2 regions of the Aeribacillus pallidus genome follow, and region 2 is predicted to be linked to the other one. Evidence: riboswitches for the same ligand, from Rfam matches in the RefSeq annotation. Region 2 holds a riboswitch; the other holds the start of a gene.
What was found. Region 2 has a riboswitch for preQ1 ahead of queC (7-cyano-7-deazaguanine synthase QueC). Riboswitches for the same ligand answer to the same signal wherever they lie in the genome.

Region 1 (7,175 bases), on a different contig from region 2:
AAAGGCATCTCCCAAGAACAAATGCAATCTATGGATCAAATTGAGCAATCGTTTGAATCTATTATGCGTAACGTCACTAAAGTATACGACCAATTAGATCAACTTTGTGAAACGTTAACAGAAACCAATCACAAAACCGAAAACATTAACATGGCCATTGAAAATATAAGTGCTGTGACCGAAGAAACAGCCGCCGGTACAGAAGAAATTTCGGCAACCACTGAAGAACAAGTGAACGCCTTTAAACATATGACCGATCAAGTAAAAGTGCTTGAACAAAAAACAGAACAATTAAAGAAAGAACTAGAACGTTTTCAATTATAATCAACTAGCTGACCTCCATATCGGGTGAGGTCAGCTTTTTTATTTGTAATATGATTTCACAAATATTAAATTTTTTTTACAACCGATTAGCTGGTCAATGAATAAAGCCGATTCCTATCAGCTTTCGGCCGATTCCCTTTTGTAACATTCCACAAGTACCATTCATTTCCTGAAAAACAACCGTCATAGTTCCTTTATACTTTATGAATGGTATAGTATCCGAATTAATGTGGAGGTTGAAGCTACATATGTTTTCACCAACAGATATAGGAATCGACTTAGGTACAGCAAATATATTAGTATATACAAAGAATAAAGGCATTGTTATTAACGAGCCATCCGTCGTGGCCGTTGACATTGAAACAAAAAAAGTTCTTGCTGTAGGAACGGAAGCAAAAAACATGATTGGAAAAACACCTAGTAACATCCAAGCAGTCCGCCCCTTAAAAAACGGAGTGATTGCTGATTTTGATATGACAACGGAGATGTTAAAACTATTAATGAAAAAAGTGAGTAAAAAAATCGGTATATCCGTACGAAAGCCGCGAGTGGTCGTTTGTACGCCATCGGGGGCAACGGCGGTTGAACGGCGTGCGATTCATGATGCTGTGAAAAGCTGTGGGGCCAAACAAGTGATCTTAATTGAAGAGCCTGTTGCAGCCGCTATTGGAGCTGACCTTTCCGTTTCCGAACCAGTGGCCAACGTGATTGTAGACATTGGGGGCGGGACAACTGAAGTGGCGATCATTTCGTTCGGTGGCATCGTAACGTCCCAATCGATTCGAATCGGTGGCGACAAACTCGACGATGACATTATTCAATACGTACGTAAGCACTATAATCTCCTGATTGGTGAGCGAACAGCCGAAGAAGTAAAAAAACAAATCGGAAATGCGCTCGCCGATCACGAAGAACAAACAATGGAGATTCGCGGCAGAAATTTAGTGACAGGTCTACCAAAAACGATTACATTAACTTCAACAGAAATTCATACAGCCATTAAAGAATCTCTTCAAGACATTTTAAATATCGTTAAAGAAACACTCGAACATTGTCCACCGGAACTAAGCGGCGATATCGTTGAACGCGGGGTCGTACTCACTGGTGGCGGGTCCCTTTTAAACGGCTTACAAGAATGGATTAGCCAAGAAATCGACGTTCCTGTTCACATGGCTCCAAATCCATTAGAATCGGTTGCTATTGGGACCGGTCGTTCATTACACGTGATGAAAAAATTAATGCAGTTGGCGTAGAAATCAATTGCTTATAGAAATTAGATTTGGTTCAAAAGCTGTTAGGTTTGGCACATAGATTCCTAGTTTGGTAAATACATTGCCAGATTGGGCTTATAAAACTTAGATTTAAGCACATAGAATATACCTAATTCGGCATATAGGATACCTGTTTGAACACACAAAACGAAAACGCCCGTGGCCAAAGCCCGGGCGTTTCCAATATTATTGATGTACCGTACCATCCATGTATTTTCGATGTTCTAACGTAATAGCTTGAGCCCATTGTAAAAGAGTAGATCTTTCAAAATAAACCGTCCCATCAATCACTGTATATGGCAGCATGGTACCTGAAAAACTACTATTTTGGTCTAAACGTAATTGTTCTGTCTTGATAATTCTTTTTAATTCTTCTGTCGATAAACCAAGGAGCTCAGCAGCTTCATCTATATCTAGGAGAACACTGCCTTGATCATTTTGTTGACTTTCCAATCCGTTGTGGACACCAAGGTCATTTTTGGCAGAAATCAAGTAACAGCCCGCTACAATCGAGATCGCCAGAATTATAGAAGCTACTATCGTTTGTTTGACGCCCAACCCATTCACCCTTCCATTTTTTACTATATATCTATCTTAACATAAACACCTAATTTAAACATGAAGTTTTACTCATACGGTCGTTTTTGATAATAGAAGTTCGGTGAAATCATCGTGTTGTCATACGGTTGGTGAAAAATATGGGTCGTTGCTGGTGAGACTGGCGGAATGAGCCATGTCCAGTCACCCGTTACATGACGACAGACGGCAGCTTCCTGTTGTTCAAACAATTTAAATTGTTGCGCAGCGGTATGATGATCGACGATGCTCACACCGTGTTTTTTATAGGAATGAAGTACCGCGATATTTAACTCAATGAGTGCTTTATCTTTCCATAGCGTGCTATTTTTACTTGTATCCAGTCCCATCCACTCGGCGATTGTTGGGAGCATGTTGTACCGATAGTCGTCTGCTAAATTGCGCGCACCGATTTCCGTTTCCATGTACCACCCGTTAAACGGGGCCGCGGTGTACCGAATGCCGCCAATTTCTAAATACATATCCGAAATAATCGGTACCGCATACCATTTTAACTGTAAGTCAGCAAACCAAGGATACTCTGGATGTTCAAGCGGAACTTCCTTTACGACTTCTTTTAGAATATCAAACCATTTTGGTTGTTGACCATTCACTTGGATCACTAACGGCAGAACATCAAACGGCGTTCCTTCCCCTTGCCAACCGAACGACTGACACGCTTTCGTAAACGATATGGAGGATGAATCACCGATGATGCCTTCGTGCGTTTCGTAACCGGCATACCGAATTAACTGGTGATTCCAAATACGAACCTGTTCTTTCCCATTGTGTTCCGGCGCAAACACGGTAATCGTTGGGCGAATTTTTCCTTCATTCGTGGCAAAATCAATGTGATGGATTAAATGGTCATAAATTTCTTCTTCAGTCATTGCACCGCGTGCATCAAACACGTGTAACGATTGCCAAAACAGTCGCCCAATACAGCGGTTACTGTTTCTCCACGCCATGCGCGCCCCGTGAGCTAACTCTTCATACGTATGCTCATAAAATCCGTCCCGCTCAATCGCTTCACGAATATCTTTTTTTCGCCTTTCAATATCCGCTTCGCTCTTTCCGAGTTCTTTATAACAAACATCAATAAATGTCGACGCTTCTTGCCATAACCGTTGTTGTTCCATGTTGTTCACCCGTTACATACAATTTATATCCATCTTATTGAAATAATACATTTTGTCCTGGTCTTAATGGTGACAGTTTCGTGAATATTCTTTGAATGAAAAAGATGTAAAAAAAGATGAGCAGCGAAAGCCACTCATCTCTATCGATTGTCGACTTTTTCTGGATATAGATCATGATTCATTAAACGGTATTCGGCCATTTTTTCGTATTTCGTTCCCGGTTTCCCGTAATTGCAATATGGGTCAATGGAGATGCCGCCTCGAGGAGTGAATTTTCCCCATACCTCAATATATTTTGGATCCATTAAGTCGATTAAGTCGTTCATGATAATATTGACACAATCTTCATGAAAATCACCATGATTTCGGAAGCTAAATAAATACAATTTTAACGATTTACTTTCGACTAACTTCTTATCAGGAATGTAGCTAATATAAATGGTCGCAAAATCCGGTTGGCCAGTTTTTGGACACAAGCTTGTAAACTCTGGGCAATTAAATTTGACAAAATAATCTCGGTCAGGATGTTTATTGTCAAATGCCTCTAAAATATCAGGTGAATATTCATAAATGTATTTCGTTCCTTGGTTACCTAGTAAGCTTAAATCTTTTAATTCTTCATCTTTTCTTCCACTCATGGGTAATCCTCCTTTTCACCTGCCGTGTAGGGAGGACGGAGAGGAACTATGAACTTGAAAAACAAAAAAACCATACCCTCCATGGATATGGCGAATGCAAATCCATAGTTTTTTATAGAGGGTTAAGCTATGAACCTCTCCCGTCTACACGGGGTTATCCAGTTGTTTCACAAACTTAATAGTAGAGAATTCACTGGTCCTTGTCAATGGAAAGGATATGAAACGAAAAAGGGCCTTCACTAGGAAGGCATTCCTCTATTTAATATAGGAATTATACAATCTTATTCGCCTAATTTAACTAATTCCGCCCCTAAATATTGCGCAATCGCAAGCATACCGTATTGGCCTGCTTTTTCTTCTGCCTCTTTGTTGTAGTTCGTATTCGTATTTACATCGTAAGTGTACACGTTGCCATTTTTATCTTGTATCATTTCGATACCCGCTATGTGGATGCCTTGTTCACGTAAAAAGTCTTCATATTTCGCTAAAATCGGGTGCTTAAATCCTTCAATAATTTCGAATTTAGGTCGTTGCTTCGTATCCTCTCCTACCGGACAAAAGGCATCGCCAATTTGGCAAACATCCGCCGGACACAATTCAAACCCCTCGGATGTGTCGACGCGAACAGCGTATAAAAACTTCCCGCCGACAAATTCACAGCGAATAATCGATTGGTCTGGTGACTCAATATATTCTTGCACCAGAGTGATTCCATCGATTGGCTCTTCAAACGTAGGGCCATTGACGTAGTCGGCTAACTGGTCAACCGAATGAAACAGTTGAACGCCTAATCCTTTTCCCGCACGATTATGTTTCGTAATAAAGGAAGGAGCGTTTAATTGTTTCGCTGCTTCTATGATTTGCTCTTTCCCTACCGCAGCGATCGTTTTCGGTGTTTGAATGCCATGACGTTGAAGCGCCATATATTGATGGACTTTACTAACTTCTAAACGAATCGCTCCTGAACCGTTAATCACTTTCCGGCCGTGACGTTCTAACCAGGTCAATACCGCTCCCGTTAACTCCGGTGCAAACCGGTGATCACGCGTATGTGAAGACGCACTGATCCGATTATAAAACACTCCATGCGGCGGCTCTTCCCATAACGGGACCATTCCTTTATCTAAAAACCATTCTTCATACGGTAGCTGTAATTCATCTAATCGTCTTGTTAAATGAACGGTCCACTCTTCATTTTCATGGATAACGTAAATTTTTTTCATCTTTATCCCCCATAAAGTTGATAAGTTTAGTTACCTTTACAGTACCATATAGTGAATGTAGTGGGAACTCATATTTTTTAAAACGACTGAGCGTTAATGTCTCTTTAAAAGATAATTATGAAGCTTTTTCCCTTTGCCTACGATGAAAATGTCCCATTAAATTCGTTTTACTTTTTTCTTTATCTCCCATAACTCTTTCAAAACCGGCATTTCATTCATTTCTTCATCGGTTACTTCTTCCCAATAAATTCCGTTCGGCTTTTCATATGGGGAATCGGTCTTCATACATCCTTGTTCTGTGACAATCCAATCGACGATTACATCATACCGGTCTTTTGGGACATCCTCCTCCACTACTTGAACCGAATGAACGGTCGTCACCACCGGCATGTGCGGTTGACCAAGCTCCCGAAGAATGGCATATTCCCGATCAGAATATCCTTCCCCTTTTCCGATACGGCGCCCATCTTTGGTGACAGCGACGGAACCAGCTACAAACAAATCAATCGTCGGTATTTCGGTTAACGGTATTTCCTGACCATACGTCCGAATATGCTTTAAACTGGCGGCTTTTCGTTCCTCTCCTTTCGGTACCCACTCTGGTTTTACAAGGATAAATCCTGCGCGTAGCCGTGGAGTAGGCACAAGTAACGTTTTTCCATCTACTAACACTTGCGTTCGCAGAGGAAGCTGGGGGGCATCTGGATTGACTTTCACCGTTTTCGCTTCTTGATACTCTTTTAATGTGGTCACGTGATGAGCCGCCTGTTCTGCTCCTTTAAAATTTGGGATACGATGGGTAAGCGGAAACGGGAACCTGCCGAGCTTTTTTTCGGTTAACGTGTTCCAAACGCGGTGACGAATTGTGTCTTTGTCGATCATGGAGTTGCTCCTTTCATGATGATTACTAAAAAATTTTGCTATTATAAATTATTTTTTAGCATTTTTTCTGTACGGTAATCTCTTATATATATCAACTGTCTGCTGATTACTTTCTGTTTATCTGATTTTACTTTACATTCCATGCCGAATACTTTCTGTTTATCCGATTTTACTTTACGTTCGATGCCAAATACTTTCTGTTTATCCGATTTTACTTTACGTTCCATGCCGATACTTTCCGTTTATCTGATTTACTTTACGTTCCATACCGATACTTTCCGTTTATCCGATTTTACTTTACGTTCGATGCCAAATACTTTCCGTTTATCCGATTTTACTTTACGTTCGATGCCGATACTTTCCGTTTATCCGATTTTACTTTACGTTCCATGCCAAATACTTTCAGTTTATCCGATTTTACTTTACGTTCCATGCCGATACTTTCCGTTTATCCGATTTTACTTTACGTTCGATGCCAATTCCGACCTTTGGGTATTGTTTATTATCCCGTGGATGTAAAGTTCGATGTCTTGGCGTTCATCTCCTTCATCTCAAGTTGAATGAAAAGCAATAAAAACAAATAATCCCCGATCATCAAGACCGAGGATTCGAGGTGGATTATCATGCTTCGTCTGCCTCTTCTTCAAGCTTCGTCTGTTCCGTTATGTCATCGTGGTCAGGGAAAATGATACCTAATTCCTCTAATTCCGCTTTTAACGCCTCAAAGACTTCATTTTTAATCTCTTTTAATTCTTTGCCGTCTGTTTCAATGCCTAGTTCTTGAGCTTTATTGAGAAGTTGCGCTTCATGGATTAGTTTGTGCAGTTCTCTCGTTTCTTTTCCTTCCGTCTCAATTCCTAGTTCCTCCGCTTTAGCGACAATGGCTGCATCACGAACTTCCTTCGCTAGTTCACGTAACTGTTTTCCTTCCGTTGAGATGCCAAATTCTTCTGCTTTCTCGTATAATTTCGCTTCTTTTACTTCTTTACGAATGTCACGTAATTCCTTTCCTTCTGTTTCAATACCGTATGTTTCAGCTTCTTGGAGAAGTTTCGCTTCAGCTACTACTTTCGCAATTTCTTTTAATTCTTTACCGTTTGTTTCAATACCTAGCTTGTCGGC
Region 2 (7,175 bases):
TTTATCGTAAATTCTTGTTATAAACTCCGATGTTAGTTGATTGACGACTTTTGCCCATCGTGTCGGCAATTGGTGATTAGCCCCCTTGATGTAATAAATTTCTTTCTGTGGGCAAACGTGATAATAGGATGCATGTTTGTTGATCCATGTTGCATTTTTACCATAAAGGAGCATTAATGGACAAGTAATAGAGGATAATTCACTTACACAATTAAAATGTAGTGCTTCCTTATAAAAATTTTCCCACGTCTTCCTATCAGCAGCTTCAATTTGTTGTCGTAATTGTTCTTCCAACCAACGATCTTTAAAGTGACTTTTCGCTAAAAGGGAAGTTAACGCATGCGGATGATGCCGAACCATATACATCCCTATTTGATGCTCAAGTCGAAACATTTTTGTTCGAACTATTGGATATCCTCCAGATAAGATGATTCCTTTGACAAGGTGAGGATACGTTAAAACGAATTTCTGCACGACACACCCTCCTGCCGAATAACCAAATAACACAACCTCATTTAGTTGTTCAGCTTGAATGATTGCATGTAGTTGCTCAACAAATAGGTCCAATAGTGGATAGCAATTGATGGTTTCACTGTCCCCATGTCCACTCAAGTCGATTAAATACAGCTGTGCCACCGATTGTAGCGGAAGTTGACGAAGAAACGTCTTTCTTCCCAATCCTGGAGGGTGAACAAATAAAAGAGTTGGTCCACTCGAACCTCTCTTTTCATATGCAATTTGCGCACCTCTAACTTTCACCATTTCCATAACCATACTTCCTCTCATAAGTTGTAAAAAAGCTAGGAGTTATCCATTTCTAAATAACTTCCGAATTTTGTTTATTATTTAACCAATGATAAAGGTATTTCAACTTTCTACGTAAACATTTCGAATGTTAGTTTATGTCATTTTCCATCTCTTCATTAAAAAAACGGTTCCACCATAGGCAGAACCGTCCGTTTTATACTCCTCGCTTATTCCCCCATACATACGTATGAAGCTGAGGGAGAATGCGTACTCGGGTCATGCGTTCATCGTTCATGACGCGGCTTATTAACCATTCGTATCGATTCACTAATCGATGTAACAGTAATCCATCATCATTATTATCATTTACCCATGAATTACCAGCTTGCACGTAAAAAGGAAGATGCGGATATCGTTTGTGTACCGTTACCGCATACTCATAATCTTTTTCGTCAAACACGACGATTTTTAAACTTGATTGTCCTTTCCCTTCCTCCGAAAGGCGACCAATGATCTTATCTAACGTTTTCCAATCTGTTTCCATACGGGAACTTGGGGGCTTTGGTGATAACGTTAACTCATCGATATGAAGCATCCAATCTTGCCAACGACTCCCTTGTGTTTCTAAAGCGACAACGATGTTATGTTCATGTAATAAATCAACCAACGGGCCAATCCCTTTTAAAAGAGCTGGATTTCCACCAGAGATCGTTACATGGGAGAAGTTGGATTGTCCTAATGCTTTCAGCTCATCCCAAACTTCTTCAGGCGTTAGCAAGCGAATATCATCTTTGCCAGACCCATCCCACGTAAATGCCGAATCGCACCACGCGCAAGCATAGTCGCATCCAGCTGTTCGAACAAACATCGTTTTTTGCCCAATGACCATCCCTTCACCTTGAATGGTTGGTCCGAAAATTTCGATCACTGGAATTTTATTCACGGAAGTCACCGTCTTTTGGTCGATAAATCACGTAGCTCGTTGGCGTTTCGCGTAAGAACACTTGAACGCATTTCGGTCGATTTGGTAATGTATCTAAATGTTTTTGAATAATTTCCCATATGGTTTGTGCAACAATTTCCGTTGTTGGGAAACGCTCGTGATCTTTATCGGAAAACTGATCGGTATGATCGTTTAATAGTGTGTGATCAAATCTTTTGTGAATTAATTTTTTAATATCCTGAAAGTTAATTAAAAATCCCGTTTCATCTAATTGGTCGCCTACAATCGTTACATTGACAAAATACGTATGTCCGTGGACTTGACTGCATTTGCCTGCTTTTTCATGAGGTATATAGTGGGCAGCGGCAAAATGAAAGTCTTTATTTAATTCGTAGCGATACGGATGAGAAACGGTAGGATAAATTTGTTGCATCATCCGTTCATCACCCCTTCTTTTTTCCGTAAATATTCAATAAGGCCACGCTTTCGAAGGTGACAGGCTGGACATTCTCCACAACCGTCCCCTTTCACACCGTTATAGCATGTTAACGTTTTTTCACGGACATAATCAAATGCACCTAACTCGTCAGCAAGCTCCCACGTTTCTGCTTTATTCAGCCACATTAATGGGGTATCAATAACAAATTGATAGTCCATCGCCAAATTTAACGTTACGTTGAGGGATTTAATAAATACATCTCGACAGTCAGGGTATCCACTAAAATCGGTTTCACAAACTCCTGTCACAATATGTTTGGCTCCGATTTGTTTCGCTAATACAGCGGCAAATGATAAAAATAATAAGTTTCGGCCATCGACAAACGTCGTTGGTAATTGACCTTGCTCTTGTTTGATTACAATATCATCTCTCGTTAACGCATTGGGAGCGAGCTGATTTAATAAACTCATATCTAATATATGATGTTTCACACCTAATTCTTTAGTGATTTCTTTTGCACACTCTATCTCTAATGAATGGCGTTGACCATAATTAAACGTCACCGCTTCTACTTCTTGAAATTGTTTTTGTGCCCAAAATAGACATGTTGTACTATCTTGTCCACCACTAAATACGACAATTGCTTTTTCCTGTTTCATACATCTATCTCCTTTCGTCTATCTACTGAAAGAAGAAAGGGATCCATGAACTTTGCTCTATGAAAAACTAAAAGAATAGAGGAAAATAAGCATTTTCCGTAGTTTTTTATAGAGGGAGTTCGCGAACCTCTCCTGCATGAACTACCATACAGAATTCTTCTTTTAGTTTTTTCTAAATAACTACCAAAGCATCATTATATAAAATTTCACTCAATGTGACCATGATTTTATCTTAAAAAATATGTTAAAAATATTTAAAGTAGGACGGAACTTGGAATGTAACAATCCCGATGCACATAAAAAGCAGTCAACATCAAATTTAGTTGACTGCTTTTCTAATTATACAATATTTTCTGTCCGTCCTTGTGAATAGAACTGGACTTGAACTCCTTTTGGTTCAATACCTACCTTTTCAATAACAAATGATGGATAATGATAACTCAATTTTTTTTGGATGTGCTCGCCAAATCCTTTCGGCACAATTGAAATCATGGTTGGCCCCGCTCCGCTAATGGTTGTACCGAAAGCTCCAAAATATTTAGCTTGTTTACGTATAATCCGAAAATCATGAATCAGTGAGGCACGATACGGTTCATGAAAGAGATCTTTTTCCATCCAATCCCCTGCTTTTTCGTAATCTTTTTGAAGTAAGGCTGCAAGAACAAGATTCGCGATGGAGCTTCCCTTTGTTGCCTCTTCTCTTTGAAATTGACGAGGGAGAACGGACCTCGCAAGCTCGGTTTTTAATTCATAAGGTGGAATGATCATAACGATGTCCACATCGAATTGGTCGATTCGAACCCAATCAAATTCCTTCCCATCAAAACCATTGATGATAAAGCCGCCTAAAAGAGACGCACTGATGTTGTCTGGGTGTCCTTCAAAGTGAATCCCAAAGGATATTTTCTCCTTTGTTGATAAATTTAATTGAAGCAATTGGTTTGCTAATTCCACTCCCGCTACAACAGCAGAAGCACTACTGCCCAACCCTCGTGCTAAAGGAATATCACTTTCAACCATCACTCGACATGGAGGTAACGTCCGCTCATACCGTTTGGCTACTTGTTGGGCTACTTGGAAAATGAAATGGTCTTCTCCTGTTGGCAAATGAGATAAATGATCACTTTGATGCTGAAACACCCACTCGTTATTTCGTTCCACATAAAGGGTTAAATATTTTTGTAACGCTAAACCAAACGAGTCAAATCCGGGACCTAAATTTGCCGAACTTGCCGGAATTCGGAGGGAAAATAATTGGCTCATTGGTTAACCACACCATAAATATATTTTTTAATGGCATCTTGATCATAAGGAAGAACGGTTGGCTCTACTTGCAGTTGTTCTACTGCTATTTGTGGATCTTTTAGACCATTACCAGTTAGGACCGCTACCACTGTTGTTCCTTTAGGAATACGACCGGCTTCGACTTGTTTTTTTACTCCGGCAATTGAAGCACAAGAGGCAGGTTCAGCAAATACCCCTTCTGTTTTAGCTAATAAACGAAACGCCTGCAATATTTCTTCATCCGTAACATATGACATTTTGCCTTTTGATTGTTCACAAGCCTCTAACGCACTTTTCCAGCTAGCAGGATTACCGATCCGAATCGCTGTCGCAATCGTTTCTGGATGTTCAATCACTTCGTTTTTAACTATGGCCGCAGCACCTTCCGCTTCGAATCCTAACATCTTTGGCCTACCGGTATGATGGCGTTCATCGTATTCTTTAAACCCTTTCCAATAAGCGGTAATGTTGCCCGCATTTCCAACCGGTATGGCCAACACATCAGGGGCTTTCCCTAATTGTTCACAAATTTCAAAAGCCGCAGTTTTTTGTCCTTCAATACGGTAAGGATTAACAGAATTCACGAGAGTTACATTGCTTGATTGACTAATTTCTCGTACAAGTGCTAGCGCTTGGTCAAAATTCCCTTCGATTTGAACAATGTCTGCCCCATACATAATGGCTTGAGCTAATTTTCCGTAGGCAATTTTCCCGTGAGGAATGACGATTATAGAACGAATGCCTGCCCGAGCTGCATACGCAGCAGCTGAGGCAGATGTATTTCCAGTAGACGCACAAATGACTGTACGGCTTCCTTCTTCTACTGCTTTCGCAACTGCCATGACCATTCCACGGTCTTTAAACGAACCAGTTGGATTCGCCCCCTCCACTTTTACGTATAATTTGATTCCCCATTGTTCAGACAGACGTTGTAAAAAGAGAAGCGGCGTATTTCCTTCTTGTAGGGTGAGTGCTGGTGTTTTCTCTGTTACCGGTAAATAATCGTGATACTTTTTTAATAATCCTTCCCATAACATGCTGGCTAGCTCCCTTCAACACGGTAAATGCTGATGAAATCTTTCACAACATCTAGTCGTTTCAGTTCATGCAATAAATGTTGGTATTGGTATAATGATGCATAGTGAGTGACGACAGCAACTTCAACTGTATTTTCGTTTTTCAAAGGAAGTTGTAAAATTTTTTCAAAGCTTACATTGTACTTCGCAAATAAGCTCGTCATTTCAGCAAACGTACCGACTTCATCCTTCAAGTGAAGTCTTAAAAAATATTTGGCAAACCGTTCGTCTGGATTTTTTAATTGTTTGTCAAATTGCGGGCGGAACGATTCCCGACCTGTTACCCCAAGCCGCATATGTTTAATGACGGAAACGATATCGGCTACAACGGATGTAGCTGTTGGTAAGCTACCTGCACCCGGTCCGTAAAACATCGTTTCACCTACGGCCTCACCAGTGACATACACCGCATTGTATTCATTATTTACGGACGCTAATGGGTGTCCTTGAGTGAGAAACGTAGGTTGTACACTCACTTCAACCCGATTTTGATCTCGATGTGCAAATCCGATTAGCTTCATTGTGTACCCAAATTGTTTTCCATACTCTAAGTCTTCTTTCGAAACGTTCGCAATTCCTTCTACTTCCACATCTTCTAAATCGATATTCATCGAAAATGCAAGTCGAGCTAAAATGGCCATTTTTCTGGCCGCATCTAGACCTTCTACATCTGATGTAGGATCGACTTCGGCAAATCCTAAGTCTTGCGCTTGTTTTAAAGCGACTTCATATGGCAACCCTTTTTGGTCCATTTGCGTTAAAATATAGTTTGTTGTTCCATTGACAATCCCCATCACTTTTTGAATACGATCGGAGACGAGCCCATCGATAATGGTACGAATGATTGGGATACCACCAGCAACACTTGCTTCGTAATACAAGTCGCATCCGTTTCTGTTTGCCGCGTCCTGTAACTCGGAACCATACAATGCAATTAAATCTTTATTTGCCGTAACAACATGCTTGTTATTGTTTAATGCTTGTAAAATATACTTACGAGCCTCTTCAATTCCTCCCATTACCTCTACAATCACATCAATTTCCGGATCATTAATCACTTCATCTGGATCAGTTGTTAACAAATCTTTTTCAATATCGACTAGGCGCCTTTTATTTACGTCGCGTAATAACACCTTTTGAACGTGTACCGGGCAACCGACTTGATGTTGTAACTCTTTTTGGTGATTACGGATAATTTTTACCACCCCAGAACCGACCGTCCCTAAGCCTAACAACCCAATTTTAATCACGCCATTCATGAGTGCCTCACCTCTTTTTGTATTTTCGTAGAGTACAATTGTTTTTGTATGATAGACAATATAACATGATTACTTTAGGAAAACAATACTAAAAATAATAAATTTTTATAATTTTCATGAAAGCGCCTTCATTTGTTCGCGTTTTTTATTATTAATGAATAATATTTTTGAACGTATTAAAACTAATTTCGAAGCATTTAACGAAGGAGGATAAAACGAATGGCTCTAACACCGTATGAACATCCATTTACACGTTTTCAACGAGATTTAGAGCGGTTTTTTAATTCCAGTTTTCCGCAACTGTTTTCTTGGACACCGGAACGTTTTGGCACACCAAGAATGGATGTACATGAAACCGACCTCGAAGTGATTGTTCATTGTGAAATTCCTGGTCTAGAGAGAAAAGAAGATGTAACGATTGATGTCGATCATAACGTATTATCAATCAGTGGTAAGATTGAACGGCATTATGACGTTAAAGAAGAGCAAACCCATCATCAAGAGCGGTATTTCGGTAAGTTTCATCGTTCCCTTACCCTACCTGCTGATATCGACGAATCTTCGATTAAAGCCACGTACCGCAATGGGATATTAGAGATTCGGGCAACGAAAAAAAATCCACCTCAACGTCGACGTATTGATGTGGAATTTCATTAACCCTATAGATTACACCCATGCCGGGCGCACAACAAAAAAAGACGAGTCGCTATGACTCGTCTTTTTCTAGGGCAAAAGGGGGTTTTTCATGAATCATTCTCCATCCTTGTA

Region 1: it holds a riboswitch for preQ1, as region 2 does, so the genes downstream of both, queF (preQ(1) synthase) here and queC (7-cyano-7-deazaguanine synthase QueC) in region 2, are expected to answer to the same signal.

The regions. Positions count from the first base shown of each region.
Region 1 is NZ_JBCNBW010000020.1:10,561-17,735, forward strand. Features, by position in the region: gene ABES52_RS04810 (methyl-accepting chemotaxis protein) at 1-324, shown strand, start outside; gene mreBH (rod-share determining protein MreBH) at 573-1,577, shown strand; gene ABES52_RS04820 (helix-turn-helix domain-containing protein) at 1,782-2,153, opposite strand; gene ABES52_RS04825 (nitric oxide synthase oxygenase) at 2,222-3,310, opposite strand; gene queF (preQ(1) synthase) at 3,451-3,948, opposite strand; PreQ1 riboswitch class I at 4,047-4,092, opposite strand; gene ABES52_RS04835 (ATP-grasp domain-containing protein) at 4,230-5,171, opposite strand; gene ABES52_RS04840 (5-formyltetrahydrofolate cyclo-ligase) at 5,328-6,053, opposite strand; gene ABES52_RS04845 (hypothetical protein) at 6,675-7,175, opposite strand, start outside.
Region 2 is NZ_JBCNBW010000027.1:14,900-22,074, forward strand. Features, by position in the region: gene ABES52_RS06555 (alpha/beta fold hydrolase) at 1-768, opposite strand, end outside; gene queE (7-carboxy-7-deazaguanine synthase QueE) at 962-1,690, opposite strand; gene queD (6-carboxytetrahydropterin synthase QueD) at 1,683-2,126, opposite strand; gene queC (7-cyano-7-deazaguanine synthase QueC) at 2,123-2,788, opposite strand; PreQ1 riboswitch class I at 2,881-2,924, opposite strand; gene thrB (homoserine kinase) at 3,128-4,051, opposite strand; gene thrC (threonine synthase) at 4,048-5,109, opposite strand; gene ABES52_RS06585 (homoserine dehydrogenase) at 5,115-6,407, opposite strand; gene ABES52_RS06590 (Hsp20/alpha crystallin family protein) at 6,627-7,064, shown strand.